DNA from 3 places in the Arthrobacter sp. M71 S08 genome. Region 3 is predicted to be linked to each of the others. Evidence: riboswitches for the same ligand, from Rfam matches in the RefSeq annotation. Region 3 holds a riboswitch; each other region holds the start of a gene.
The links. Region 3 has a riboswitch for S-adenosylmethionine ahead of AC5RTB_RS11935 (aminotransferase class V-fold PLP-dependent enzyme). Riboswitches for the same ligand answer to the same signal wherever they lie in the genome.
Positions count from the first base shown of each region.

Region 1: it holds a riboswitch for S-adenosylmethionine, as region 3 does, so the genes downstream of both, AC5RTB_RS13455 (ABC transporter ATP-binding protein) here and AC5RTB_RS11935 (aminotransferase class V-fold PLP-dependent enzyme) in region 3, are expected to answer to the same signal.
Region 2: it holds a riboswitch for S-adenosylmethionine, as region 3 does, so the genes downstream of both, AC5RTB_RS04120 (bifunctional o-acetylhomoserine/o-acetylserine sulfhydrylase) here and AC5RTB_RS11935 (aminotransferase class V-fold PLP-dependent enzyme) in region 3, are expected to answer to the same signal.

Region 1 covers NZ_JBNHEY010000007.1:1,671-11,552, reverse strand. Annotated here, with positions in the region: gene AC5RTB_RS13475 (hydroxyacid dehydrogenase) at 1-721, opposite strand, end outside; gene AC5RTB_RS13470 (heparinase) at 842-2,752, shown strand; gene AC5RTB_RS13465 (LacI family DNA-binding transcriptional regulator) at 2,745-3,884, shown strand; gene AC5RTB_RS13460 (ThuA domain-containing protein) at 3,881-4,585, shown strand; SAM riboswitch class I at 4,655-4,752, shown strand; gene AC5RTB_RS13455 (ABC transporter ATP-binding protein) at 4,758-5,594, shown strand; gene AC5RTB_RS13450 (aliphatic sulfonate ABC transporter substrate-binding protein) at 5,662-6,702, shown strand; gene AC5RTB_RS13445 (ABC transporter permease) at 6,702-7,610, shown strand; gene acs (acetate--CoA ligase) at 7,622-9,568, shown strand; gene AC5RTB_RS13435 (O-acetylhomoserine aminocarboxypropyltransferase/cysteine synthase family protein) at 9,620-9,882, shown strand, end outside.
Region 2 covers NZ_JBNHEY010000002.1:44,431-54,312, reverse strand. Annotated here, with positions in the region: gene AC5RTB_RS04130 (amidohydrolase) at 1-1,263, shown strand, start outside; gene AC5RTB_RS04125 (flavin-containing monooxygenase) at 1,459-2,736, shown strand; gene AC5RTB_RS04120 (bifunctional o-acetylhomoserine/o-acetylserine sulfhydrylase) at 2,804-4,132, opposite strand; SAM riboswitch class IV at 4,176-4,292, opposite strand; gene AC5RTB_RS04115 (galactose oxidase-like domain-containing protein) at 4,447-6,789, shown strand; gene AC5RTB_RS04110 (sensor histidine kinase) at 6,957-8,375, shown strand; gene AC5RTB_RS04105 (response regulator) at 8,369-9,016, shown strand; gene AC5RTB_RS04100 (hypothetical protein) at 9,072-9,695, opposite strand; gene AC5RTB_RS04095 (DUF72 domain-containing protein) at 9,783-9,882, shown strand, end outside.
Region 3 covers NZ_JBNHEY010000005.1:115,229-125,110, forward strand. Annotated here, with positions in the region: gene AC5RTB_RS11885 (alpha-glucosidase) at 1-438, shown strand, start outside; gene AC5RTB_RS11890 (carboxylate-amine ligase) at 507-1,607, opposite strand; gene AC5RTB_RS11895 (fluoride efflux transporter FluC) at 1,680-2,078, opposite strand; gene AC5RTB_RS11900 (fluoride efflux transporter FluC) at 2,075-2,476, opposite strand; gene AC5RTB_RS11905 (metal-dependent transcriptional regulator) at 2,473-3,198, opposite strand; gene AC5RTB_RS11910 (metal ABC transporter permease) at 3,200-4,078, opposite strand; gene AC5RTB_RS11915 (metal ABC transporter ATP-binding protein) at 4,079-4,861, opposite strand; gene AC5RTB_RS11920 (metal ABC transporter substrate-binding protein) at 4,858-5,766, opposite strand; gene AC5RTB_RS11925 (hypothetical protein) at 5,898-6,083, shown strand; gene AC5RTB_RS11930 (class I SAM-dependent methyltransferase) at 6,088-6,870, opposite strand; gene AC5RTB_RS11935 (aminotransferase class V-fold PLP-dependent enzyme) at 6,963-8,321, opposite strand; SAM riboswitch class IV at 8,366-8,480, opposite strand; gene hisN (histidinol-phosphatase) at 8,537-9,361, opposite strand; gene AC5RTB_RS11945 (cold-shock protein) at 9,520-9,723, opposite strand.

The DNA of each region.
Region 1 (9,882 bases), on a different contig from region 3:
CGTGGTCCTTCATGGCGGCGAGCTGATCCGCACCGATCATGTGGCGGGTCTGCGGCAGCTCCGGCGCGTGGATGGTGACGACGTCGGCAACCGGGAGCATTTCCTCGAGGGTCACCAGCCGTCCGCCCGCTTTGGCTACTTCCTGTGGGTCGGCGTACGGGTCAACCACCAGGCACACCGCGTCCTGCAGCTGCATCATCAGTTTGACCACACGCCGGCCGACGCGGGAGAAACCGATGACACCGATCGTCCGGCCGATGTTGCCCAGGTCGCCGTGGTTTAGAACGTAGGACCAGTCCTCCCGGAATGACCGGGCGTCATTGGCGAGGAACTGTGCTTTTTTACCCGCGAGCAGGATGGTCGCGAAGGTGAACTCCGCAACCGGCACCGCATTCACGTCGGCACAGTTGGTGATCAGGATGTTCCGGGCCCACAGTTCATCGCTCACAAAGTCGCGGATGGTCCCGGCACAGTGGAAGATGGCCCTCAGGTTCGGCATCGTTGCGAGGCGGTTCGCATCGAGATGGGGAACGCCCCAGCTGGTGACGAGTATTTCGACGTCTGCCAGCCGCTCCTTCACGTGGATGGAATCGAGCGAGTCGGTCCAGACCGGCTCACCCAGTGCCACCATTTCCCCCAACCGCTCCAGCCGCGAGGCGTCGAACTGGTCGGCGAAGGTTTTACGATCCATCACCACCAGTGCCTCCGGTTTGTTCACCATGGAGCGGTCCTTTCGTGTGTCTGATGCCCGAGCGGTGTGCCTTGCATCACTTCTGGAACCAGTACATACTCAGAGTCGACGTGAAGCAATCACGTTTCTCATTACCGATCTGAATCGAACATGAACGATCAATCCAAGCTGACTCAAGAGCACCCACTGAGCGCTGCCTGGGGGAATGCAGCCGCCGAACCCTGCCTACGGGTGACTCTCGCTGACGCTCGGCAACGGGTGAAAAAGCAGTGGTCAGGCAAGCACGTGCTTCTCCCGCGCGAGCTGCAGGATCGCGCGGACGCTGAACACGGAACGGCTTGGCCCCAACCGCTGGTATCGCACTACGCCCGGTTTTTTCGGGACGGTAACCGGACGGAATACGAGGGTCTCGTCGGTGCGCGCCAGCACCGGCTCACCCGTGCGGTCCTTATGGCATGGCAGCACGCCGACCGACTCGACTGGCTCGACGAAGTGGTCGACGGCGCCTACCTCCTGTGTGAGCAGAGTTCCTGGAGCTGGGCCGCGCACGACGACGCCTTCAGCCGCAAGCGTCACGTTCTGCCTGACCGGGATGAGCCGTACTTGGATCTAGGAGCCGGCGAGGTGGTGGCGCAGCTCGCCTGGATTGATTTGCTGTTGGGGGACCGGTTGGACGGGCGAACCCCGGGTTTGCGCCGGCGGATTCGATCGGAAGCCACCACGCGGGTGTTCCTTCCGTTCCTCGAGCGGCTCGACTGGCATTGGCTCGGGTTGCATGGCGACGTCCACAACTGGAATCCATGGATCCACTTCAACGTGCTCACCGCGGCGCTGCTGCTCGAAGACAATCCACACCGGCGAGCGCGGCTGACCGCGCGGGTCATCGAGGGCCTGGACCGCTTCCTGGCCTCACTCCCCTCCGACGGTGCGATCGATGAGGGTTTCGCCTACTGGTGGAACGGCGCCGGGCGGGCACTCGAGGCCCTCGAACTTCTCGAAGCCGCAACCGACGGCGAACTCAGCGGTGACCTCCCGATCACCAGGGAACTGATCGCCTTCCCCCACCGCATGCACCTGGGCGGACGCTTCTTCCTGAATGTCGCCGACGGCCCCGGGCGGGCATCAGACGCCCTCCCCTGGGAGTTGCTCCGCCGGTGGGCTAATCGCCTGAACGACGACGACGCCGGTCGCCACGCGCGGGCAATGGTTGCCGAACAGCCGGTGACGGACGGTGGACTCCTCCGGGCCATGCACGCTGTAACGTCCGAGCGCAACGGCACCGGCGAGCCGTCGCTGATTCCCTTCACGTATCTTGCCTCCGTTCAGATCATGGTCGCGCGGGAGCACCCCGGTACAGGCAACGGTGTGACGCTGACCGCAAAGGGCGGGCACAACGGCGAGCACCACAACCACCTTGATGTGGGTTCTGTGGTCGTGGCTGTGGACGGTGTCCCGCTGCTGGTCGATGCCGGCCAGCCAACCTACACAGCTCAGACCTTCAGCCCGGACCGTTACTCGATCCGCGCGATGCAAAGCGGGTGGCATTCTGTCCCCGCCCCGTGGGGGCTGAGTCAGGGCGTGGGCGGGGAGTTCGCAGCCGTCGTCGTGCAGGAACCGTCTGCCGACAACCCCGCGATGGTGATGCAGCTCGAAGAGGCGTACGGGTTGCCCGCAGGCTCCCGTTGGCGACGGACTGCGTCGTTGCGGCGCGGCGGAGGCGGGAGGGCACTCGTCAGCGACGAATGGGCGCTGCCGGAGCCGCCGGAGAACGCGGATGACCGCGTCGACATCTCTTATCTGGTCGCCGGGATCCTCTCACAGGTGGGTGAGGGAGTAGCGACGATATCGCCCGAGGGGATTCCCGGCGTCATAGGTGGACGGAAGGCACAGCTCGGCTGGGATGCCGGCATTGCCGACGTCGGAACCGAGCACTGGGAGCTGGATGACCCGCTCCTTGCGGCGGTGTGGGGCGAACGGTTGATCCGGCTGACCTTCCGCATGAGTGCAGAACACCGCAGGAACGGCAGTTTTACCCTGGAAGTGAAGGTGCATGATGAGTAACGACGAAGCCCGGCAGGCAGGCCGGTCGATGTTTTCCCTCCAGCGGAGGGAACGGCTGATGGACGAGTTGCGGGCGCACGGCGCCATCACGGTCCGGGTGCTCGCGGCAGAGTTGGGCGTGAGTGAACTGACGATCCGGCGGGACGTAAACGCGCTAGCGGAACAGGGGCTGGTCTCCCGGGTACACGGCGGGGCGGTGCTGCCCAGCCCGCTGGAACGCGATGCCTCGGAGCAGCTCACCGGCAACCGGCATACCTTTGGCATGGTGGTCCCGTCGCTGGACTACTACTGGCCGCAGGTGATCAGCGGTGCGCGCTCGGAAGCCGAAGCGCAGAAGGTACGACTGGTGGTGCGCGGGTCCTCCTACGACGCGGAGGACAACCGCCGTCAGGTCCAGGCGCTCCTTGCGATGGACGGGATCGGCGGCATTATTGTTGCGCCGAATACGTCGGAAGAAGCGGGACACGATCTCCTGCGCTGGCTAAATTCCTTACCGGTGCCCGTTGTCCTTGCTGAGCGCCGCTCCCCCACCGCCATCCCGGCGCACCGGCTGGAATGGGTTGCCACCGATCACGCGTTCGGGGCCGGGATGGCGGTCCGGCACCTCTGGCAGGAAGGACACCGGAAGGTCGGATGCTTCACAGATTCGGGGAGTCCCACAAGCCGTCATGTAGTCCGCGGCTGGCGGCAAGCTCTGACTGCGCTCGGCATTTCTGAGAACGCCACCTACGCTGACTGCGCCGAGCACGCCCAAAGCGGCCACCAGACCGATCAGTTCGACGAGATCCTTGCCAGATGCCGGGATACGGGCACAACCGCGCTGCTCGTGCACTCGGACATTCAGGCGGTAGCCCTCGTGCAGCACTGCAGAGACAGGGGCGTCGCGGTACCCGGTGATCTGGCCGTTGTGGCGTACGACGACGAGGTCGCCTACCTTGCCGAGCCTGCCATCTCCGCGGTGCGGCCGCCGAAGCACTACGTCGGCAGGGTGGCGGTGCAGATGCTCGCCGCCCGGATCGCCGAGGGCCGGCGGCGGCCCGTCCACCGGCTGGAGCTGAACCCGGACCTGATCGTGAGGGACTCCTCGCTCGGAACCCCTCACCCGTCACCTACGGAAATGAGCTCCCCATGACAACGGCACTGCTCCTGAGCGGCACCGGCCGGTACTCGGACCCCTGGCACCCCTTCGCCGAGACATCCGCTGCCGTTGCCGCCCTGCTCGAGGGTCACGGCCTCACCGTGGAAACCGCCGACGACGTCGACGACGCCCTCGGGACTCTGCAGGACTCCGCCGCCTGGCCGGACCTGCTGGTGGTGAACGTCGGCCTCCCGCGCGACGACGGCACCTCCCCCGGAACGGATGCCGCCTCCGCGGGGCTGGACGCGTGGGTGGCAGGCGGACGACCGCTGCTGGCCCTGCACTCCAGCTCCACCAGTTTTCTGGATTCGGAGTCCTGGGAAAAGGCACTCGGGGGCCGCTGGGTGCGGGGCGTTTCCATGCACCCGGAGTACGGCCCGGCGCACATTGCGCTTGAGGGCTCCTTCCCGGTGGGCGTCCCTGACTTCACGGTCGACGACGAACGCTACAGCTGGCTGCGCACGTCACCGGACGTCGTCGTCCATGCCCGCCACGAACATGAGGGTCATTTGCATCCATTGATTTGGTCGCTGGAGCGACCGCTGGAGCGACCGCTGGAGCGGACGGCGGAACGGGGTGCGGGAACCGCTACAGCGCGGAGCTTCTACGACGCTCTCGGCCACGACGCGGCGTCGTACGCGTCACCGGAACACCGCGAGTTGCTGGAGCGAGCGGTGGACTGGCTGCTCGAGTGACCGCAGCCTGGACCTGCTTTGTTACGACACATATTGCATCGGGCCGTCATAAAAGCGTTTAGTGGAAGTCCACCATCCCGAGCGGCCGAGAGACCTGGATCGTTGACGCCGCAGCAACCCTTACCTGCATGCAGGAGAACGGGTGCTACTGCCAGGAGCGATGGAGTTATACATGAGCACCGTTCTCAGCGCGCAGCAGCAGGCACAGACTAAGGCCGCCAACAACGCCTCAAACAAGCTGGCCCTTCCCCTGACCTTCTCCTCCCTCACGCGGTCCTTCGGCGGCGGAACCAGCGAGCATGTGGTCCTCCGCGACATCAACCTCGATGTCCGGGCCGGTGAAGTGCTTGCCATTGTGGGCGCCAGCGGCTGCGGGAAGTCCACCCTCCTGCGCGCGGCAGCGGGCCTCGACGCACCGACGTCCGGCGCCGTCCTCATCGACGGAACCGCGGTCAACGGCATCGATGACCGCTGCGCCGTCGCCTTCCAGGAACCGCGTCTCCTCCCCTGGTTGTCGCTGCGGGCCAACGTCGCGATTGGCCTGCCCAGGGGGACCAGCTCAGCCACCGGCAAGGCGAAGGTCACCGAACTGCTGGGCCTCGTGGAGCTCGCCGACTTCGCCGAGCACCGGCCCCGTGAAGTGTCCGGCGGCATGGCCCAGCGGGCATCCCTGGCCCGGGCGCTCGCCCGGAACCCGGGCGTACTGCTCCTCGACGAGCCGTTCGGCGCCCTCGACGCCCTCACCCGGCTGAAGATGCAGGACCTTCTCCTGGATATCCACGCCGCCCAGCCCACTACGGTGCTGCTGGTCACGCACGACGTCGACGAGGCCCTCCAGCTCGCAGACCGCATCATCGTGCTCGGCAAGTCCACCGACCCGGCACGCCCCGGCGCCTCCGTCACCGAGGTACTCACCGTCCCGGGCGACCGCCCGCGGGACCGCAATGCCGCCGACCTCGGCCGAATGCGCAGCTCCCTGCTCACCACACTCGGCGTCAAAGGCCACTAGACACACACAGCTTGTTCCGTCGTCGTGCCCGTCCGCACGGCGACTGCTACCCCACGCAAAGGAAACCATGAACCGCACCCGCTCGCCCTTCACCCGCCGCGCCGTCCTGTCCGTAGCGCTCGCCGCCACCGGCACGCTCGCCCTGACCGGCTGCCTCGCCGGCGAGAACGCCTCGTCCACCGAAGAGGGTTCCACGGCCACCGAACTCAACATTGACTTCGCCACCTACAACCCGCTCAGCCTGGTCATCAAGGACCAGGGCTGGCTGGAAGCGGAGCTTGAGGACGAGGGCGTGACCGTCAATTGGGTACAGTCCGCCGGTTCCAACAAGGCCAATGAAGCCCTCCGCGCCGGAGCGGTCGATGTCGGATCCACCGCCGGGTCCGCAGCTCTCCTCGCGCGGTCCAATGGATCACCGATCAAGACGATCGACATCTACTCCCAGCCCGAGTGGTCGGCAATGGTCACCGTTGAGGGCACCGGTATCGAGACCCTTGAGGACCTCCGCGGCAAGTCGATCGCGGCGACCAAGGGCACTGACCCATACTTCTTCCTGATCCAGTCGCTTGAGTCCGCGGGCATCGACCCCTCCGATGTGACCGTGCAGAACCTGCAGCACGCCGACGGCTGGGCAGCACTGAACAACGGTTCGGTTGACGCCTGGGCCGGTCTGGACCCCATCATGGCTTCGGCTGAGCAGGAGGGCGCCGAGCTCTTCTTCCGCAACATCGACTTCAACACCTACGGCTTCCTCAACGCCAACGAGGAATTCCTCACCGAGAGCCCCGAGCTTGCCCAGACCGTGGTGAACGCCTACGAGAAGGCCCGCCAGTGGGCCAAGGACAACCCGGAAGAAACCGCGCAGATCCTCGCGGACGTTGCCGGCATTGACGTGGAAATCGCCAACGCCGTCATCATCGAGCGCACCAACCTGGACGTCGACCCCGCACCGGGCGAGGCACAGCGGAAGGTTCTCGAGACGGTCGGCCCGGTATTCGTGGAAACCGGCGATGTCTCCTCGCAGGAGAAGATCGACGAAGCCCTCGACACCCTCTTCGACGATTCCTTCGTCACCAACGCCGATCCGGACGCCATCAAGGCTTCATGATGACCCAGATTGGTGACCTGAATGGCGCTAATATCGGGGCCAGCGCCTACCCCACCAGCGCGGAAGGCCTGGAGGCCACCGGCCGCGCCGTGACAACAGCGGACGACGACGGCGGCTCACCTCTCGAGCCTGCGGAGACCTCCGGAGGGCTGCTGAGCCGGCGACCGGTCCGTCTCCTGCTGGGACTGGTGGTTCCCGCCATCATCCTCGTCGCCTGGCAGTTGAACTCGGTGGTGGGCGTCTTCAGCGCCGTGCAGCTGCCGCCGCCCTCCGCGGTGCTGACCGCCGCCGTCGAACTCATTGAGCGCGGCGAACTATGGATCCACATCGCCATCTCCACGCAGCGTGTGCTCATCGGCTTCGCACTGGGTGCCACGCTCGGCCTGGCGCTGGGCGCCCTGCTCGGGTTGTCCCGGCTGGCCGATGCGCTGCTCGCACCGACCATCGGGGCGCTGCGGGCGGTTCCGTCGCTCGCCTGGGTCCCGCTGCTCATTCTGTGGATGAAAATCGGCGAGGACTCGAAGGTGACGCTGATCCTCATCGGCGCGTTCTTCCCGGTCTTCACCACGCTGTTCCTGGCGTTGCGCCACGTTGACCGGAACCTCGTCGAAGCAGCACGGGCATTCGGGTTGAAGGGGATCAGGTTGTTGACCACGGTGCAGCTGCCCGCCGTCGTGCCCGCTGTGTTCTCTGGGCTGCGGTTGGCGCTGGCGCAGGCCTGGCTGTTTCTGGTGGCTGCGGAGCTCATTGCGTCGTCGCTGGGACTCGGGTTCCTGTTGACCGATTCGACCAACAACGGCCGCACCGACCGGATCTTCCTGGCGATCATCCTGCTCGCGGTCATTGGCAAGACGACTGACGCGCTTCTTGGCATCGCCGAAAGGTGGGCGGTTCGACGGTGGACATAGGCGCGGTGGACGTGAGCGCCTCTGAAGCCAGAGTTGATCCGGTTCTGACCACGGAGGAGGAGCGGATCGCGTTCTGGGAGGAACAGGCGCGCAGGCTGCACTGGTCCTCCCCCTGGCATACGGCGCACACGTTCGAGCCGGCACGCCCGAACCGGGACGGCGAGCTCTCGGTTCCCCGCATCGAATGGTTCTCCGGCGGCACGCTCAACGCTGCCTACAACTGCGCGGACCGGCACGTCGAGGCCGGACTGGGCGACAAGCCCGCCCTGTTCTTCGAGGGCGAGCCGGGAGACCGCCGCACGGTGACCTACGCCCAGCTCCAGGAGGAGGTCAGCCGGGCCGCGAATGCCCTGACCGCCCTGGGCATCGGCAAGGGTGACCGGGTGGTCATCTATCTCCCCGTGCTGGTGGAGACCGTCGTCGTGACCCTGGCCTGTGCGCGTATCGGCGCGGTGCACTCGCTCGTTTTCGGCGGGTTCTCCGCGGAGGCGCTGCGCTTCCGGGTTGAGGACACCGGCGCCAAGCTCCTGGTGACCACCGATGGGCAGTACCGGCGCGGCACTGCGGTGCCGGTCAAGGACACCGTTGATGAGGCAGTCGATGCCGTCCATAAGAACTCGATTGAACACGTCCTGGTGATCCGGCGGACCGGCAGCGACATCGCCTGGCAGGAGGGCCGCGATGTGTGGTGGCACGACGCCGTCGCTGCCGCCTCCCCCGTCCACGAGGCTCAGGCCTTCGACGCCGAAACGCCGCTGTTCATCATGTACACCTCCGGCACCACTGGGAAACCGAAAGGGCTGGTGCACACAACCGGCGGCTACCTGACGCAGGCGTCGTGGAGTTACGAGTACCTCTTCAGCGACCCCGACCCTGCGAAGCGGGCCGACGACGTCCACTGGTGCACCGCCGACCTCGCCTGGGTCACGGCCCATACCTACGAGATCTACGGCCCGCTTTCCAACGGTGCTACCCAGGTGATCTTCGAGGGCACGCCGAACACCCCGCATCCCGGTCGGCACTTCGAGATCATCGAGCGGTACGGCGTCACCAGCTACTACACCGCGCCCACGCTCATCCGCTCCCTGATGGGCTGGTTCCCCGACGGCGTCCCCGACTCCTACGACCGTTCCTCCATCAAGGTCCTCGGCACGGTCGGTGAAGCGACCAACCCGGAGGCATGGCGCTGGTTCCGCGAGAACGTCGGCTCCGGCGCCGCACCCATGGTCGACACGTGGTGGCAGTCGGAAACCGGCGCAACCGTCCTCAGCCCACGCCCCACGGATGCCTCCTTCAAGCCCGGCTGTGCCTCGCGCGCGCTTCCGGGAGTGAGCACCCGCATCGTGAACGACGACGGCGCCCCGGTTGCGCCCGGTGAACAGGGCGTGATTGTGGTTGACCGTCATGCTCCGGCCATGGCCCGCACCGTGTGGGGCAACCCGCAGCGATACCTCGATTCCTACTGGCGGAAGTTCGCGGACAAGGGCTGGTTCCTTGCCGGCGACGGCGCGAGGTACGACGAAGACGGCGACACCTGGATCCTCGGACGCGTGGACGACGTCATCAACATCTCCGGCCACCGGCTCTCCACGATCGAGATCGAGTCCGCGCTCGTCTCGCATCCGCGGGTGGTCGAGGCCGGAGTCTGCCCCGTGGCTCATGCGGTGACCGGCCATGCCATCGCTGCGTTCGTCGTCGTGCACGGTGGTGCCGGAGACGACAAAGTGCTGCAGACTGAGCTACACACAGAGTTGCAAAACCACGTGGCGAAGGCAATCGGGCCGATTGCCAAGCCGTCCGCCGTTGTCGTCGTGGAGGACGTCCCCAAGACGCGCTCCGGGAAGATCATGCGGCGATTGCTGACCCAGTTGTATGAAGGAACACCGCTGGGTGACACCACGAGCCTTCAGAATGAGGCCTGCGTTCCCCGGATCGCTGAAGTGCTCGCCGCCCGATAGGGCGATACTTGAGAAGAGTCAGAAACACCCTCCAGGAAAGGTGGCCGTTCAATGGCTGACCGCACTTTCGGCTTCCGCACCCGCGCGCTGCACGCCGGCGGAACCCCCGATGCCACGCATGGCGCCCGGGCAGTGCCGATCTATCAGACCACGTCCTTCGTTTTCAAGGACACCAACGACGCCGCCAACCTCTTTGCGCTGCAGAAGTACGGCAACATCTACTCGCGCATCGGCAACCCCACCGTCGCGGCTTTCGAGGAGCGCATCGCTTCCCTTGAAGGCGGTATCGGTGCGGTAGCCACGGCGTCGGGCAT
Region 2 (9,882 bases), on a different contig from region 3:
CCGGATCGGCCCGCTGTCTTCACAAGCCACGATGCACATGGCGTTTGGGTGAACACCGAAGCTCTTCGCCGAGCGGGCATCGACAGGAACACGCCTGATCCTGCGGCAGGTCGAATCGTCCGGGACTCACACGGCGAGGCAGCAGGCGTGCTTATGGATGCAGCGGGCGAGCTCGTCTCCAGGCTCATCCCTCCTCTCCGTCCAGAGGATCTCCGCCAAGGGCTACTGACGGCTCAACAGCACCTGTTCTCCCTTGGGATCACCTCGTGGCATGATGCAATCCTCGGTGCCTACCTGACCCTGCCCGACTCCCTTCCTGCCTACATCGAAACCATCATTGACGGTTCCCTGCGCGCACGGGTGACGGGGTCCATGTGGTGGCCTCCAACAGCCGGACCCGAGTACGTCCCAGAGATGCTCGAACGGCTAAGGGCGAGCGGTGAGGCTGGCTTCAACGTGCATAGCGTGAAGATTATGCAGGACGGCATCTGTGAAAACTGCACAGCCGCACTTATCGAGCCGTACAGGGGCGTGCATCCAGAAGCCCGCGGTGATTCCGTGATCAGCCCCGAGCACCTCGGCGAAATTACTGCAGAGCTCGACGCCGCCGGGCTCAGCATCCACTTTCACGGAGTCGGCGACCGCGCGGTCCGAGAATGCCTGGATGCCGTGGCCCACGCTCGCCGCCGGAACGGTAGGGGACAAAGACACCAGATAGCGCACCTTGACGTCGTCGATCCAGCCGACTTCGGCCGGTTCGGCGAGCTCGAGGTAACAGCCAACCTGCAACCCCTGTGGGCTCGGAACGACCAGGAGATTCTTGAGCGGAAGTTTCCCCTTATTGGCGAGGAACGGGCCCGATACCACTTCCCCTTCGCATCACTTCGCGACGCCGGCGCGCATCTCGCGATGGGCAGCGACTGGCCGGTGACCAGCCCTGATCCGCTGTGGGGCCTTCACACGGCGTGCACACGCACTGCTCCTTCAGAGGATGTGCACGCCCTGAATCCCGAATCGCGGGAGCCTGCCCAGCCGGAGGAACAGCTTGGTATTGATGAGGCCATTCGGGCGTACACGCTTGGGTCAGCCGAGGCTTCGGGGACAGCAGGCGAGCTGGGAAGCTTACAGCGGGGCAAACTCGCCGATCTGGTGGTTCTTACCGGCCGGATCGAGGGCCCCGAAGGTTTCGATCGCGTGCAAGTGGCCAGGACCATACTTGGCGGCGAGACGGTGTATGAGCGAGCACTAGATCAAACGTTATAGTCAAGCAGTCGAATCTGAATTTCAGATTCAAAAGGTCGGATTTATTAGTTATGCAGATGAAACACCACGGACAAGAATGAGATGACAAGGAGGTGCAACGGCAGCCATTTGATGGAGCCGGTCATCGCACCAGAGCGCACAACTTCGAATGTCGCTCACCCCAATCACAGTTCGTCTCATGCAGAGGAGATCCACATGTCCAACCCCGAGGTTGAGGTCCTCGTTGTAGGCGCAGGCCAAGCCGGCGTCGCGATGAGCGAACATCTGAGCGAGCAGGGAATTCCGCACCTGGTTCTGGAACGACACCGCATCGCAGAGCGGTGGCGCTCCGAACGGTGGGACTCCCTGGTTGCGAACGGGCCAGCCTGGCACGACCGCTTCCCCGGCATGACGTTCTCCGGCGTAGAGCCGGAAGCTTTCGCTTCCAAGGAGCAGGTCGCAGATTACTTTGTCGCCTACGCCGAGAAGATCGGAGCACCGATCCGATGTGGTGTGGAGGTGACGTCCGTGCGCCGGAACGTCGGCGCACCCGGTTTCAAGGTGACGACGTCGGCGGGAGACTTCACCGCACGCTACGTGGTGGCTGCTACCGGGCCGTTCCAGCGTCCGGTGATTCCCGCCGTCGTTCCCGACACCGCTGGTTTGACCCAGATGCACTCGAGCAAGTACCGCAACCCGGACCAGCTGCCCGAAGGTGCAGTGCTTGTGGTGGGAGCCGGATCATCCGGCGTCCAGATTGCCTCCGAGATCCAGCGGTCAGGCCGCCAGGTGTACCTGTCAGTGGGTCCCCATGACCGGCCCCCGCGAAGCTACCGCGGACGGGACTTCTGCTGGTGGCTCGGAGTGCTCAACAAGTGGGAAGCTTCCGCTCCTCCACAGGGCGCGGAGCATGTGACGATCGCGGTGAGCGGGGCCGACGGCGGCCACACCGTCGATTTCCGCACTCTCGCCGACGACGGCATCAAGCTGACGGGCCGGACCGTCTCTTTCGACAAGGGAACCCTGCGCTTCGCCGAGGATCTTCGGGACAACATCGCTAACGGTGATGCGCACTACCTTGCGCTACTGGACGAGGCTGATGCCTACGTCGAGCGCAACGGCCTTGATCTTCCCGAGGAGCCGGAGGCACGCGAGTTGCGACCGGATCCGGAGAGCGTATCCAATCCCCTCCTCGAACTGGATCTTGCAGATGCCGGCGTCACCACAATCATCTGGGCAACGGGCTTCGCCGTTGACTACAGCTGGCTGGAGGTCGATGCATTCGACGAGAAGGACCGTCCGCGGCAGCAGCGCGGGGTTTCCACTGAGCCCGGCATCTACTTCCTTGGGCTACCCTGGCAGTCACGCCGCGGATCGAGCTTCATCTGGGGCGTGTGGCATGACGCCAAGTATGTCGCTGACCAGATCAGCATTCAGCGCAGCTACCTTACGCACAACGAGCAGTCCGCGGTGGTGGCAGGCCTTTCAGCTTAGCGCGGTAACAGGCGCCGAATCCGCGGCCGGTCAGGGACTAAGACTCCTGACCGGCCGCTAATTTTCACTACTCGGCGCTGGCTGCACCCTTCGCCGCACGGAAGCCGGTCTCGAGATCCGCCAGAATGTCGTCAATATGCTCAAGTCCCACCGAGAGCCGGACCAAACCAGGCGCGACACCAGCGACAACCTGCTGTTCCGGGGAGAGCTGGCTGTGCGTGGTGGATGCCGGGTGGATGACCAGGGACCGGACGTCTCCGATGTTCGCGACGTGTGAATGCAGCTCGAGCGCGTCTACAAACCGCTTGCCGGCCTCGGCTCCGCCGGCCAGGTTGAAGGAAACAATGGCACCGGTCCCCTTGGGTCCGTAGTGACGACCGCGCTCGTACCACGGGCTTGACGGAAGCCCGGCGTAGGCGACGGATTCGACGTCGTCCCGTGCCTCCAGCCAGCGGGCAACTTCCCCCGCGTTGGCGACGTGGCGTTCCATCCGCAAGCTCAACGTCTCCAGTCCCTGGGAGATCAGGAAGGCGTTGAAGGGCGACACCGCTGAGCCCAGGTCGCGCAGGAGTTGAACGCGTGCCTTGATGATGTAGGACAGGTTGGCACCCAGGGCGCCGCCTTCCCCAAGGTCACGGCTGTAGACCAACCCGTTGTAGGTGGGGTCCGGCGTGTTGAAGCCGGGGAAGCGCTCCGGGTCCTTGCCGAAATCGAACTTGCCGGAGTCCACGATTACCCCGGCGATCGCTGTGCCGTGGCCGCCAAGGTATTTGGTCGCGGAGTGGACCACGATGTCCGCGCCCCACTCGAGCGGGCGGATCAGGTACGGCGTCGACAGTGTGTTGTCCACGATCAGCGGCACTCCTGCCTCATGGGCAGTGCGGGAAACGCCCTCGATGTCGAGGACGTCCTGACGGGGATTCGACACAACTTCGGCGAAGAACAGCTTGGTGTTGGGCTGGACGGCGTCGCGCCACTGGTCGAGATTGTCGGGGTCCGCTACGAAGGTGACGGAGATGCCGAACTTCTTCAGCGTGTGGGCAAACAGGTTGTAGGTGCCGCCGTACAGGCTTGGGCTGGCGACAATGTGGTCGCCAGCCTCGGCAACATTCAGGACCGCGAAGGTTTCCGCCGCCTGCCCGGAGCTGAGCAGGAGGGCAGCCAAACCGCCCTCCAGGCTCGCGATCCGCTGCTCCACCGCGTCCTGGGTGGGATTGCCGATGCGCGTGTAGATGGGCGCCAGCTCGGCCAGCGCGAAGCGATTAGCGGCGCTTTCGGCGCTGGGGAATACAAAGGACGTGGTCTGGTAGATGGGCAGTGCCCGGGCACCTGTGGTGGCGTCAGGCTCCTGCCCGGCGTGGATCTGGCGTGTTTCGAAGGACCATCCGTTGGACATTCAAGGCTCCTCTACTATTGGCCCGGCATGCTGGGAGCACCACGGGCCGCGCTTGCCATCCGGCCCTTCGCCGGACAGCCAGGTCCTCACCCGGGGCACCCCGCCGCGGATGGAGGGTTGCCGGCCAGCAAGCCGGGGCTTAATGCTGGCGCTCATGACCTACGCACAGTGTAGGCAGGCGAGCTGTAGTGGGCGCCAAGATGACGAAGATGTATCCGTCGAGAGCGAAGCCAGGTGAGCGGTCCCAAGATTCCTCCATGGCGCCCGCGTTAGCTTTTGCTAAGCGCGGGATGAATCCGGACGGAGGCGCACCGATGTCTCGACTTGTATCTGCGGTTGTGATGGTCTCCCTGCTGGTCGCGGGATACGGGGCGTCGGCTACGGCTTCGGCCGAGCCTTCGAGCGCGACCGGAGTACACGAGCACGGTCCGGTGGCTCCGGCTGTCGTCTCGGATGCGGCCCCGGAGTCCGAGGAACCCACCGCGAACCTGACGGTTCAGGCTGTGACAAGTGAGTCGCAGGGATCCTGGGGCCCGACGATCAAATTCCCGCTTGTCCCGGCTGCGGCGGCGCTGCTGCCTGGCAACAAACTGCTGACCTGGTCCGCCTACTCCCCCACCACGTTCAGCGGGGCCAGGGGATATACCCAGACGTCCATCCTGAACCTCACCACCGGCGAGGTGAGCCAGACCCAGGTGTCCAACACCGGTCACGACATGTTCTGCCCCGGGACGTCGATGCTGCCGGACGGGCGGATCATGGTCAGCGGGGGCAGTAACAGCACGAAGACCTCGCTGTACAACCCTGAGGCGAACAGCTGGACCGCGGGGCCAGCCATGCAGATCGCCCGCGGTTACCAGTCCAACGTGACCACGTCCACCGGCGAGGTGTTTACCATCGGCGGGTCATGGTCCGGCGGCGTCGGCAACAAGCACGGCGAGGTGTGGTCCGCCGTCGGGGGCTGGCGAAGGCTGCCAAATGTGTTGTCCGGCAGCATCCTGACCGCTGATCCCGCGGGCGAATACCGTTCCGACAATCATGCCTGGTTGTTTGCCGCCCCCGGCGGCCGTGTGTTCCACGCCGGGCCGAGTCGCCAAATGAACTGGATCTCCACCACAGGCAATGGCAGCATCACCCCGGCGGGTCTGCGCTCCGATAGCCCCGACGCCATGAATGGTAACGCCGTGATGTACGACATCGGGAAGATTCTCACCGTGGGCGGAGCACCTGCCTACTCGGGTATAAATGCCACCGCGCGGGCGGACACGATCGACATCAATAACGGAGTCACCGCGGCCCGGACCTCAAACATGGCCGTCAACCGGACGTTCGCGAATGGAGTCGCGTTGCCCGATGGCCAAGTGTTGGTGGTCGGTGGTGAGGCCGGGCCTGCTCCGAGGGCTCCGGAAATCTGGAACCCGGCGACCGGACTGTGGACCACGCTCGCCTCGATGGCCACCCCCCGCGCCTATCACAGCGTTGCCCTGCTGCTCCCGGATGGCCGTGTCTTTGTCGGCGGTGGTGGACTGTGCGGCAACTGCACAACAAACAATTTGGACGGACAGATCTTCACGCCGCCCTACCTGCTGAACGCAGACGGCAGCCCGCGCACCCGGCCGGAAATTTTATCCGCACCGACGTCGGCCGCGCCCGGCAGCACGATTGCGGTGACCACTGGAGCGCCGACCACCGAGTTCTCACTGATGCGGATGGGTACGGTGACCCACTCCGTGAACACCGATCAACGGCGGGTTCCGCTGACCGCGACAGCGGTTTCGGGCAACACAGCGTCGCTAACGTTGCCGGTGGATCCCGGCGTGCTGGTGCCGGGCAATTACCTGCTCTTTGCCGTGGACGGCAACGGCGTGCCCAGTGTCGCCTCGACGATCAAGATCGGTTCGCAGCAACCGGCTTCCGCTCCATTCCGTCCGAGCATCGGCAGCGCCGCAGATATAGTGGCGGCCGGGCCGGACGGCGTGCTGTGGAATTACCCGGCTACAGGCCAGGGCGGCTTCCAGCCCCGGCAGAAGATCGGTTCCGGTTGGTCCGGGCTGTCGAAGGGGTACGTGACCGACTGGAACAGCGACGGCGTCTTCGACATCATCGCGCAATGGAAGGACGGCCGGCTGAGTTTCTACTCCGGGAAGCATGGTGGAGGGTTCGCGCCCGCCCAGGCCATCGGTTCAGGATGGAGCAGCTACCACTTGACAATCGGCAGCTGGCGCACGGCCGACCGGTATCCGGGCATCGTTGCCTACGACGCTGCAGGGACTCTCTGGTACTACGGCAACGGCGCGGGAAAGGGCTTGAGTCCGCGCACCAAGATCGGAACCAGCTGGGGCGGCCTCTACCTCACCATGGTGGACTTCGACCAGGACGGAAGGCAGGACCTTCTCGCCAGGCGCAGCGACGGCAATCTGCTGCTGTACCGCTCCACGGGATCCGGCACCTTCTTCACCGAGCCCAGGCGCGTGGTAGGCACCGGGTGGAACGCTGTCGACAGCATCACCACGGTGGCGGCATTCACCAGCGGAAGCCAGGGAGTCATCAGCCGACTGACTGACGGAAGGCTCGCCCACTACCCCTATAGCAGGGGTGCGTGGGGCACGCGCACCATCGTCGGCTCAGGCTGGGGCGGATACAACATCTTCCGGTGACCCTCGGGCAACCAGCGGCAATCCGTGAGGATGCCCGGTTGGGTGCTGTTGGTCCCAAGGTTCCTTCAACCTGCGGAGGATACGAATGGTGGGCGGACGCTACCGCTGAAGCTGGTATCGAGGCTAGTCCGAGAGGCTCAATGCACCCGGACCGAGTGGGGGGACCGATGTCGAGTGACGAACGCCTTGGTGGGGAAAGCCCGGGACGCGCCCTTCGCCTGACGCTGGCTGGGTGGGCCGTTGGGATCGTCGTTACCGGCCTTGTGGTGTGGAGTCCCCACGTGCTGTTTGGCTACCGCAGTCCTGCCGTGCACTTAGTGCTGGACTCTGTGGACGCGTGCGTGGCTTTGCTGGTGGCATACCTGCTTGCCGGCCGGTTCAAGCGGCGGAGAAGGCTTCAGGACTTGCTCCTCGCCCAAGGCCTCGTGCTTCTGGCTGCCGCCGGAACGGGCATGTCGTGGCTGACGGCCTCCTTGACAGGGGACCGCGAGGGGAGCCTCGATGTGTGGCTTCCGCTTGCGCTCCGGTCTATCGGTGCAGCGCTCATCGCGACCGCGGCCCTGGTAAGCCCGAACCGGGAGTCACCGTCACGTTCGGGGCTGCGGACGGTGACGATTCCAATAGGTCTTGTCATTTTGGGGTCTGCGGCCCTGTGGGCGGTAAGGGGCCACCTGCCCGCTGCCTTGGACCGCTCCATGGACGCAACGACGCAGCCTTCGCTGTTTGCCGTCCACTTTCTGTTTCTGGCAGCCCAAGCCGCGGCGGCTCTGTGCTTTTTCCTGGCATCCGTCGCCTTCACGAGGCGTGCGGCTAACCGCGACGACCCCTTGCTGCACTGGCTTGGCCCGGCTTGCGCCGTTGCAGCGTGCGCCCGCGTCAACTACGCGCTGTTTCCCTCGCTATACACGGATTGGTTCTATACCGGCGACCTGCTGCGGACCGGCTTCTACGTCTTGTTGCTGATCGGCGCCAGCCGGGAGATCAAACAATATTGGGACGCGTCTTCCCGGGTTGCCATGCTGGAGGACCGGAGGCGGCTCTCCCGCGAACTGCATGATGGTGTCATCCAGGAGCTCGCTCTGCTCCGGATGGAAGGTTACTCCCTGCCGTCCGATTCGCCGGCGCGGACCCGGATCCTCGCTACCTGCGATCGAGCTCTGGACGAAGCCCGTGCCGCCGTCCACGCCCTCGGCCATGGCGGGGACGAGTCGCTGGATTTCGTTTTGCGCCGGACAACGCGAGAGCTGGCGCAAAGGTACCGCGTGCATTTGGACATCGAGGTCGATGATTCCATCGACGCAAATTCGGAGGAGCAGCACACCTTACTGCGGATCACCCGCGAGGCAGTGGCAAACGCAGTGCGCCACGGCCACGCTGAGCAGGTAAGCCTGCGGTTGGGCAGGGACCGTGACCGGCGGCAACTGGTTGTTGAAGACGACGGCGTGGGTTTCGATGTTGACGGTGCGACGGGCGCCAATGCCGGCTACGGGTTGATCAGCATGCGGGAAAGGGCTCGAACCCTGCCTGGGTTCGTTGACATCACGTCCCGGCGGGGAGAAGGAAGTGTGGTTACGGTGACATGGTAGAGCAGCAGCGTTTACGGGTAGTGATGGCCGATGACCATGCCAGGATCCGGGCTAAGGTCCGCGAGGCGCTCCAAACGGGCGGCTGGCAGGTTTGCGGGGAGGGTGCCACTGCCGGGGAGGCGGTTGAGCTGGCACTGGAGCACCGCCCCGACGTGGCCTTGCTTGACATCCACATGCCCGGCAACGGGATCTCGGCCGCCCAGCAGATCAGCAGGACGCTGCCGGAAACCGCGGTCGTCATGCTGAGCCAGTCAGCGGACGATGAGGATCTCTTCGATTCCTTGCGGGCAGGAGCGTCCGGATATCTGCTCAAGACCACGGACCCGGCGACTCTGACCGATGTCCTACGCGGGGTCCTCTCCGGCGAAGCGGCGATGTCCCCTGCACTCGTGACCCGCATCCTGCAGGAGTTCAAAGCACCCGCCCGAAGGGCTTTGAGCTGGAAGCCGGCGGCCGTGGCGAGACTGAGCCCGCGCGAGTGGGAGGTCATGGAGCTTCTTGCCACTGGACTGTGCACCGAGGACGTCGCCAAGAAGCTCTTTGTTTCTCCGACGACGGTGCGGGTGCATGTGTCAACGGTCCTGCGGAAGCTCCGGGTGAAGGACCGGCAGAGCGCCTTCCGTATATTGAGCGAGCAGTAAGCAAAGGGTGCGCGATCCGTCATCGAAGATCACGCACCCTCCAAACCGCGCTCTGCTAAGGAAGCAGTACGGAAGCCCCTTGATAGCCGATGTAGAGGCCGCCGGAGGAACCTGTCTGAACGACCGATGACCACGTTCCACCATGGCCTTCGTTGCCCATGCAGGGTCCGCCAACCTCTGGAACGGAGCCCGAGGAAGTTGAACTGCCCAAGCCGGTGAGATTGAAGCCGGTGATTTGGTTCTTCACCCGGAGATCATAGGCGACGGAGCTTGCAACGCCCGTGCTCACCTTGTGGGAGACGGTGTGGGTTTTCTCGCCCTTCTTGCCCTCGCCTGTAACCCACTCACATACGCCGTCGTACGTGTCCTCCGACTCATAGGAGAAGGTGACACCGGAAGCGTTCTTTTGTAACTGCTGGTTGTTCCAGACAAAGGCAGTCTGTACATCCCCCTTACCGACGAAACCAGTGCCGGTGGCCGGATCGAAGGTGACAGCTGCGGAGGCCGGTGCCGCCAGGACCAGTGAAGCTGAAAATGCGGTGGCCGCCGCAGCCATCAAGACGTTTTTGCGCATGGTGATCTCCCGATTGTTGCCCGCTAAGGGCATTGTGTTTGGAAAGAGCAGGGATAACGAGGTTTCCCTTTCGTGCGTATCGGCCGGCCCGCTACGTTGATTCAAGGCTACGTTGAAAAGGTGCAATAGTGCCCTGCATCGAGCGTTCAAAAGCCTAAACGCCTGCGCGGAGACGTCGGTAGTGTGTCTGAGGTGAGTGAGATCCGCATTGGCACCTCCGGGTGGAGTTATGACCATTGGAACGGCGTCTGCTACCCGCACGGTACGCCGTCGGTGAAGCGGCTGGACCACT
Region 3 (9,882 bases):
CGCATCATGAGTCGGGACAACGCGCGCACGCCCGTGCAGTGGACGGCGGGAAAGCAGGCTGGGTTCACGAGCGGCACACCGTGGATCGGAGTCAACCCGAACCACACGCTGGTTAATGCCGAGACTGATCGCGCGGCGGAGAAGTCCGTGTTCAAGTTTTACCAACAGCTCATCGAGCTCAGGCACAAGAACGAGACGGTCCGCCTGGGCCGGTTCGCGATGCTCGCCGGGGAACATCGCACTCTGTACGCGTTCACCCGCACGCACCATGCCACGACGCTCCTGGTCCTCGGGAATGTCTCCGGTGACACGCTGGCTCTGCCGGACGATCCATCGCTCGCAGAATCCGCGCGCGGCGGGACGCTGGTCCTTGGCAACTACGACGGGGAGCCCACCCCCGAGCTTCGCCCCTGGGAAGTGCGTATCCTCCAGCTGTGAACCGCCCCTAAATAGCAGGACACACCCCTTATGGCGCGCCAAAAGGGGTATGTCCTGACAGTTCGCGTTTACCGCTCGGCGGTGAGCGTCTCGGTGTAGAGGTCCATCAGTCCGGTTATTCCGCTCTTCTCCATTGCCCGGCGTTGACGGACCGCGCCGGTTCCCCGCTCCCATACCGTCTTCAGGCAGGTCTGAATCCAGTGCGAATCACCGGCGTCGTCCAGTGCGGTGCCGATGTGCTCCAGCAGCCGGTTCATCTGTTCCCGGGCGGGCGTCAGCTTTCCGGTGAGGGGATTGACGACGACGTCGCTCAGTCCCTCCCGCGCCCCCTGCCACTGGGCTGCGTCCAGCAGCTCGGGATCCGGATCAGGGTACGGAGTACCGGCGAGCGCTTCCTCGACCGCCGTAGTGACCAGGCCGCGTACCAGGCCCGCAATCAGCACGGAGTCCTGCGCTTCCAGCTGGGAATCGGCCGTGCGTACCTCAAGGGTGGGGTAGTGGTCTGAAAGCCGCGCCACCCAGGTGAGGACGCCGCGGTCAATGATTACTCCGGTGTCGAGCAACCGCTGGATACGCCGTTCGTAATCTGCGGCATCCGCAAAAATGGGCGGGCAACCCTGCACTGGCCAGCGGCGGTAGTGCACCGTCCGCCAGCTGGCGAATCCGCTGTCCCGGTCCAGCCAGAACGGCGAGTTGGTGCTGAGCGCGGTGATGATCGGAAGCCACGGACGAATCCGATTAAGCGCCTGCACACCGGTCTCCTTGTCCGGAATCCCCACATGCACATGCAGTCCGTTGACGAACTGGTCCGCCACGATTCCCCGGGCGCTCGACTTCAACTCGTAATAGCGCTGCTTGTCCGTGAGCTTGGGATAACCCTCCTCGATGCGCGGCGCGGTTGCCGAGCCGGACGCCCGGACGCCGGACTTCCGCGCCGCGGCTGAAAGCTGCCGCCGGAAGTTCAGGAGCGATTCCTCCGCTTCCGTGAGCGTGTGGCACACCGGTGTCGCCATCTCGATCTGGCAACTCAGCAACTCCCGCTGGATATCTTCACTCTCGACCGTGCCGACGGTTTCCAGCAGCGCCTGGACCTCGGATGCATTGAAGACGGGCAACCCCGATGCCGGATCGAGCAGGAGGTACTCTTCTTCAATTCCCAGCGTGGTCATGGAGGGCCTTCCGATGGAGCGAGCAACTTCCCCCAGTGTAGGCAGACAGCCCGGCGTCCATGGGTGGCGGTGTTACACAGCGGCTGTCGCCAGCAGGCCCAGCCACACTGCCGCGAGCCCGCATCCGAGGTTGGCAATCACATGAACGACGGCGGCGGCCCGCCTCCTGCCCTGCCACAGTGAGACGGCGCCGACCGTGAAGGTGCTGAACGTGGTGAGCCCGCCCGCCAGCCCGGCGGCCAACACCGAATACCACTGGGCATCGATGGCGGAGTTCAGGAGCATGCCCCAGAGAACGCCGATGCCGCCGGACCCCAGGGTATTGACAACCAGTGTGCCGCCGGGGAACGGAGGTTTCGGCGGTACCGGGTGGCGCCGCCGCGCACGCAGCGTTTCAAACGCCCTGTCGATGCCGAAGCGAACCAGCGCACCGACCATGCCGCTGAGGCCGACCACTGCCGCGATGATCACGCCGCTGTCCGCCGTCCGGCCGCGATCCCCGCTGCTGCGGCCGCCATGCCCACCGCGAGGGACCCCGCCAGATATGGCACCTGGAAGCCGGGCTCCGTGACAGTCGTCAGCGTGACCGCCGAGAACGTGGTGAAAGAGCCGAGGATGCCTGGCCCGAGCCCAGCCTGCAGCCATCGGGGTTGCCGCGTGCCGGCGGCCCACAGGGCCGTCAGCCAGCCGAGCAGAAAACTTCCCGCAACGTTGATTCCAAGGGTGGTCCAGGGAAAGGCCGAGGGAGTTTCGGGAAACAGCAGACCGAGCAGATAGCGCGCTTCCGTTCCAACAAACCCGCCGACCGCGACGGCGGCCCATATCTTCCAGCCAATGCGTTCAGAAAGAGCGTGCGGCTGTGCGGTCATAGGACCAAACTACAGCCGGCGTGTTCTCCCACCGATTCCACCCAGATGGACCGGGTGAGCTCGTGGCCGAAGCTGAGATCGCGGGCGCCGCTGCCGGTGCCGACGCGGGCCTGCAGGGGACCGCCGAAAGGAGTCCGCCGCAGCACCGTGACGGGAGAACCGATGCCCACCTCTTCCGCGGCCAGGAATCGCAGGAGCTGCGGGTTCTCATCGCTGATTCTGGTAACCCGTCCCGAGTGTCCGTCGTCGAAGTTGTCCAGGGGGAGCGCGTCCGGAAGGGAAATCGAGCCTGCCGCCGTCGGGATTGGGTCACCGTGCGGGTCCACGGCGGGGAAGCCGAGCCGGGCGTCCAACCGATCGATGAAGGTGTCGGAGACGGTGTGCTCGAGCAGTTCGGCCTCATCATGCACTTCGTCCCACCGGTAGCCGAGGTCCTGTACCAGAAAAGTCTCGAGCAGACGGTGGCGCCTCACCATGGCCAGTGCCAGGCGCCTCCCGTCGGCGGTGAGCTCAACGGGTCGGTATGGCTTGTGGTCGACCAGCCCGAGCTCTGCGAGCTTCCGGATCATCTCCGACACGGAGGAGTTCGCTACCGACAGCCGTCCTGCAAGCCGTGTCGCCGTCACCGGCTCATCGTGCCATTCCGACAGTGCGTAGATGGTCTTCACGTAGTCCTGGACGCTCGAGGAATCACTGCCGGGAGCGTTTGCTTTCGCGGCCATATCAGGCGGCCTGCTTGACATCGGGACGGGCTCGCCGTCGTCGTTGTCTCAGCTGCCGGATGAGTCCGGTACGTGGCGCCGCGAAGTAGGCCACGGCGAAAGCCAGCGCTTGCGCAAGCACCACGGATGCTCCTGTGGAAATGTCGAGGTAGTAGCTCGCATAGACCCCTGAGACGGCGGCCGTGGTGGTGATCAGGACAGCAAGAATCAGCATGCGGTCGAAGCTGCGCGTGAGCAGGAACGCCGTGGCGCCCGGTGTGATCAGCATCGCCACGACGAGGATAATCCCCACCGCCTGCAGCCCGACCACCACACTGAGGGCGAGAAGCCCCAGCAGGAGTGCACCCAGCGCCTTGGTGTTCAGCCCGATGACGTGCGCGTGCGTGCGGTCAAACGCCAGCAGCGTGAGGTCGCGCCGCTTGAACAGCACAATTCCGAGCGTCAGCGCTCCGAGGATCAGCACCTGCCACAGTTCGCCGTCAGTGACGCCGAGAACGTTTCCGAAAAGGATGTGCATGAGGTCCACCTGGGACGGTGTCCGCGAGATGATCGCGAGACCCACGGCGAAGAGCGCAGTGAACACCACACCGATCACTGTATCGGACTTCAGTTTCGTGGTTGATTTCACGGCACCGATCAACGCAACCGCCCCCGCCCCGAATACAAACGCACCGATGGAAAATGGAATACCGACAATGTAGGCAAGCGCTACCCCGGGCAGCACGGCGTGTGACACTGCATCCCCCATCAGCGACCAGCCCATCAGGATGAGCCAGCAGGACAGAACCGAAGCGACGACGGCAGCCGCCAGGGTGACGAGGAGGGCACGGGTAAGGAAACCGTACTGCAACGGTTCGAGGATGAATGTGACGGGGTCCACTTATGCTCCGGGTGAGGCGTTAGTGGCGGCTGCGCGTGAGCCCGTGGCGCTGAACGCCCGCGCCAGGTTGGCGTGGGTGAGTACCCTGGCAGGCGTTCCCTCGGCGAGGATGCGTTGGTGGAGCAGGATCGCGCGGTCGCACAGTTGGGGGAGGCCCTCGAGATCGTGCGTGGACATCAGCACGGTGCGCCCCTCATCCTTCAGCTGGTGAAGGAGTTGGACTATGGTGCCCTCACTGCCCTTGTCGACACCGGCGAAGGGTTCGTCAAGGAGGAGGAGCCTGGCGTCCTGCGCGATTCCCCTGGCAACGAAGGCCCGCTTCTTTTGCCCGCCGGAAAGTTCCCCGATCTGCCGGTTGCGCAGTTCGGTCAGTCCCACCCGCTCGAGTGCTTCAGCTACGGCGTTACGATCGGCCCGCGACGGGTGCCGCAGCGGGCCCATATGCGCGTAGCGCCCCATCATGACGACGTCGCCGACAGACACGGGGAAGTTCCAGTCGACGTCTTCGGATTGCGGCACGTATGCGACAAGTTTGCCTTTCCGGGCGGCCGTGGAGGTCCGGCCAAAGAGGGCTAGGGAACCTCGCTGGGCGGTCACTAGCCCCATCAGGCACTTGAAGAGGGTGGATTTTCCGGAGCCGTTCACCCCGATCAGTCCGCACACCTGTGCGCGGTCGAGGGTGAAGCTCACGTCGTCGAGCGCTGTGACGTCGCCGTAGTGCACGCTCAAACGTTCGACGGCGATTGCCGGATGTGTAGTTTGTCCGGTGGACGTCAGGGTCATGAGCCTAATCCTTCGACAATGAGATTGATGTCGTGCCGCAACAGGTCAAGGAAGGTGGGCACCGGTCCATCGGCCTCCGACAGCGAGTCCACGTACAGTGGGCCGGCAAGCGTGGCCCCGGTGCTGCGGGCGACCTGTTGCTGCGCCGAGGGGTTCACAGTGGACTCGCAGAAGACTGTTGGCACGTTGTGCTCCTCGACAAACGAGATAACATCCCTGATCTGCCGTGGGGTGCCTTCGTTGTCGGAATTGACCGGCCAGATGAAAGCTTCTTCCAGGCCGGCGTCACGGGCGAGGTAGGAGAAGGCTCCCTCACAGGTGACTAGCGCCGGCGTTGCCCCGCCGGTTTGGAAGGCGCTCTCGAGATCGGTCAGCAGTATCTGGAGTTCCTCCTTCAGCGCGGCTCCGTTGGTTGCGTAGTCCTCGGAATTGGCTGGATCAAGGTCCGACAATGCAGTAACGATGTTGTCGACATAGATCTTCGCTGCCTTCGGTGACATCCACGCGTGCGGATTGGGAAGCCCCTTATAATTCCCGGACCTGATATCAACGGGAACCACGCCCTCCGAAAGCACCACGTGCGGCGCATCGACAGACAGTACGAAACGCTCGAACCAGCGCTCCAGGCCCAGGCCGTTATCGAGGATCAGGTCGGCATCATGAGCGTTGATGAGGTCGGAGGGCGTGGGTTCATATCCGTGAATCTCGGTACCGACTTTGGTGATGGATTCAACCCGGATATGGCCGCCGGCCACCGCGCGGGTGAGATCCGCAAGGACGGAGAAAGTGGTCAGCACGACAGGGCGCGGGTCAGTAGCGGCCGCTGGACGGTCCGCGCGCGGGATGCCGCATCCCGCCAGAGCAAGCAACCAGATGAGGCATACCGGAATCAAGAATTTCGGCATACCTAAATTTAGCCCGCTTTGTCCTCGAATGGCCAGACGCAGCCGGTTCTCGGGCGAAGGTTCCCTCGACAGGACCTGTCCGGCGGTGCAGAGTGGGTGCAGGGCACCAACGAGACCCGGGAGGGGCGCAGATGAGCGAAGAGTCAAAGTACGAGGAAGAGTCAATGTACGAAGAAGAAGAACCGCGCGAGCACACCGAACAGCCGGCGGAAGGGGACCGCTCGCAGGACCCCGCTGACACAGGCACGCACGCGCAGGATCCTGCCGAGGGTGCGGATTTCGCGACAAAAACGTCCGAGGGCTCGAACCCGGACTAGGGTCTCATAAGCCGGCGGGGCAGGCGCTGCCAAGCCGGGTGGCCCGCCAGCAGTAGGTCAGATACGGCAGGCTGAGCAGGGCTTCGCGATCGTGTCCGAGGTGGTCGTTGAGGTACCAGAACAGGTTCGCCTCAACTTTCGCCCGGGTGCTTGTCGAAGCGTTCTGGTAATAGCTGCGGGACCGCGCGAGTTCCACGATGTCCGGAACCGTGAGGGCCTGCGTCCACGCGACTACCACCGATTCCGGTTCCGAGAAGAGCGGTCCCAGCACCGGACGGTAGCTCGGCCGGAACACGTCGCCGGCATGCATGATGCGGGAAAGCCGGTGCACCCATGGCACGCTCACGTCCAGCTGGTTCCAGACAAGGCCGAGGACTCCTCCCGGCACGAGGATGCGCGCTGCTTCCGCGCTCGCCGACGCCGCGTCGCACCAGTGCCAAGCCTGGGCGATCGAAACAAGATCAACGCTCGCAGTGCCGAGTCCGGAAGCCTCGGCCGTGCCCTGAACTCTTGCCACTGATGGGAGCTGCTGTCCGAGGACGGAGAGCATGTCCTCGGACGGATCAATCGCCGTCACCGCAGGACAACGGTGGGTGAGCTCCCTCGTGAACTTGCCGGTTCCGGCCCCGATATCGGCCGCGCGTCGTGCATCCGTTGGGACCAGCCAGTCCACAGCCTCCGGGGGATACCCTGGACGGACGCGCTCATAGCGCTCGCTGTCCTGCAGGTAGCCCCGAGCCAACTCACGACGGCGGTGCTCAGCGAGGCGCGGACCTCCAACGCCCATGACGGCAGCTCCTGTCGATACTTGATCAGAACCCGTCAATTAAATCACCCGGTCCGAGCTACTCGGGAACGGGGAGGGTCAGCTACGCGCTGTCAGTCGGTTGTGCAGGGTGCCGCGCCCGCCGTTCCCGGAGTGTGCGGAGCCCAGTCAGGGAAGGAACGGGTCTCGACAGCCGGTACCCAGCGCCCTGCGTCAACTACATAGTCGGTTCCCAGCCCATCGCGGATGAGCGAGGTGAGACCGGTGAGCAGTCGGTCGACATCGTCCTGCCGGGATCCGAGTCCGAAGCTGGCGCGCAGGGAGCCCGATGGCAGGCCCAGGCGCTTCAACAGCGGATGGGCGCAGAACTTCCCGTCCCGCAGCCCTACGCCATGCTCTGCGGAAAGGTAGGCGGCGACGAGGCCGGCGTCGTAACCGTGGACGGAGAAATTCACCACACCGATTGCGTCGGTGCTGTCAGAAAAGATGCGGTGTACGGTGACGCCGGTGAGGGCGGAGAGCCCGTCCACCAGCGCGTTCCGCAGGTCTGATTCATGGCACAGCCAATCCTCCGGGTCCAGGGCCGCGACAACCTCCGTTGCATACGCCAGCGCCGCTGCGCCCAGGACGTTCGGCGACCCGCCCTCATGCCGCGCAGGGCCGGTTGTCCATGAGACCGAATCGACCTTCACCGCCTTCACGGCACCGCCGCCGGCAAGGTGTGGCGTTCCGGCGTCGAGCCAGTCAGGCCTGCCGACCAGAACTCCGGATCCGAACGGTGCATACAGCTTGTGCCCGGAGAAAGCGACGTAATCGATTCCGTCACGCACGAGGTCCATCCGCCGGTGCGGCGCCAGTTGGGCTGCGTCGACAACGATGCGCGCGCCATGGGCATGGGCGAGGGCGGCAAGCCTGTCGATGGGCAGAACCTCACCGGTCACGTTCGAGGCACCGGTCACGGCAAGCAGGCTGATACCCCCGGACGCCAGCTCCTCCTCCACAGCGGTGAGCGTCGCCTCTATCGTGTCAGCCGCGACAATTCCGCGATGTGGGCGGTCCAGCCAGGGCAGGAGATTGGCATGGTGTTCCAGGTCGAGGTAAAGGACCTCGCCGCCCGCGGGTACGCAACCTGCCAGGAGATTCAGGGAGTCCGTGGTGTTGCGGGTGAAGATGACCGCGTCGTCTGCACGGCCGCCCACGAAGTTCCGGACGGTCTTCCGTGCCTTCTCGTACAGCGACGTTGAAATCTGAGATGTGTACCCGGCGCCCCGGTGAACGCTCGCGTAGTAGGGCAGAATGCTCTGCAGATAGTCATTGACCTGCTGCAGTGCCGGCGTCGAAGCGGCGTAATCCAGGTTGACGTAGCGGACAGCAGTGCCGTCAACCAGGGGCGCCTGCAGTTCAGCGCCCAGCACGGATGCAAGCGGTGCCGCGGACAGTTCGGTGGTGTTCTCAAGAAGTGCATTGCTCACAGAAGGTTAACCCCATGGTGGTCTCAAGGGACCTGCCAAGGGAGGCCCCGCGCTTGCCGAACCACTTTCCGGAACGGCCTGGTCGTCACCCGGGGCACCCCACCGCGGAAGGAGGGTTGCCGGCCAGCAAACCGGGGTTTAGCGCTGGCACTCGTGACCAATGAATCCAGAATAGGGCAGTCTGGAGTCTCCGCCCGTTTTGTTACGTGGCTACGTCAGGCGCCCGTATTTTCCTGGAGCAGATCGTCCAGCGAAGGGTTGAGTATCTTCAGGACGTCGTTATGCAGCGTGCTGTTGGTGGCCAGCGCGTTGCCGCCGAACGGTCCATCCGCGCCTTCCAATGACGTGAACCGGCCACCGGCTTCCGTAACGATCGGCACCAGTGCCGCCATGTCGTACAGGTTGAGTTCAGGCTCGCACGCAATGTCCACAGCGCCCTCAGCAACGAGGCAGTAGGACCAGAAATCACCGTAGGCCCGTGTACGCCAGACCGATTCCGTGAGCGACACGAATTCATCGAGGTTGCCGCGTTCTTTCCATCCCGACAGGCTCGAGTAGGAGAGTGACGCATCTTCCAGGCGCGACACGTTCGAGACCCGCAGGCGTGTTGCGGCGGCCAGTGACTTGCCGGTGAAGGCTCCCGTTCCGGTTGCTGCCCACCACCGTTTCCCGAGGGCGGGAGCGCTGACGACGCCGACGACAGGGCGACCCTCGTCCACCAGGGCGATGAGCGTGGCCCACACGGGAACACCGCGCACGAAGTTCTTGGTGCCGTCGATCGGGTCGATGATCCACCGTCGTGAGCCCGCGCCGCTGCTCCCGAATTCCTCGCCGAGCACGGCATCCCGGGGGCGGGCGCGTGAGAGTTGTCCGCGGATTGCCTCTTCCGCTGACTTGTCTGCATCGGTGACCGGAGTGAAGTCCGGCTTGGTCTCAACCGCCAGATCCAACGCCTTGAACCTGGACATGGTCTGGTCGTCGACGGAATCGGCCATCACATGGGCAAGGCGAAGGTCATCGTTGTAGCTCTGGAGGTTCATACAGTTCAACCTATATCCTCGGGACGCGCAGATGCGGGAGGCCCGATGCCCGGGGCGTTGAGTGCCCTTTGCACGCCGTAGAAGCCCGCCAGCTGGGTCTTAACGCAAGGAAGGGACATCGGCCGATAGCCGACGTCCCTTCCTTTGAAAACTAAGAGTTAGAGAACGGAGATGTTCTCAGCCTGGGGGCCCTTGGGTCCCTGGGTGGTCTCGAAGCTGACCTTCTGGTTCTCCTCGAGCGAGCGGAAGCCGCCGGAGTTGATTGCGGAGAAGTGAGCGAAGACGTCAGCGCCGCCGTCGTCAGGAGCGATGAATCCAAAGCCCTTTTCAGCGTTGAACCACTTGACTGTACCTGTTGCCATTTAAATCATTCCTTGAGTGTAGGATCCCCCCGTACTTCGGGGTTCCCGTCGCGGTGTTCATATCGCCTGCAAAAAAAGCTTTCGAACTCCGTAGAGAAATCAAGGCTTAACATTCGTGCGCAACACAACAACTTCCATCAGTCTAGCAGGGTATGGGCC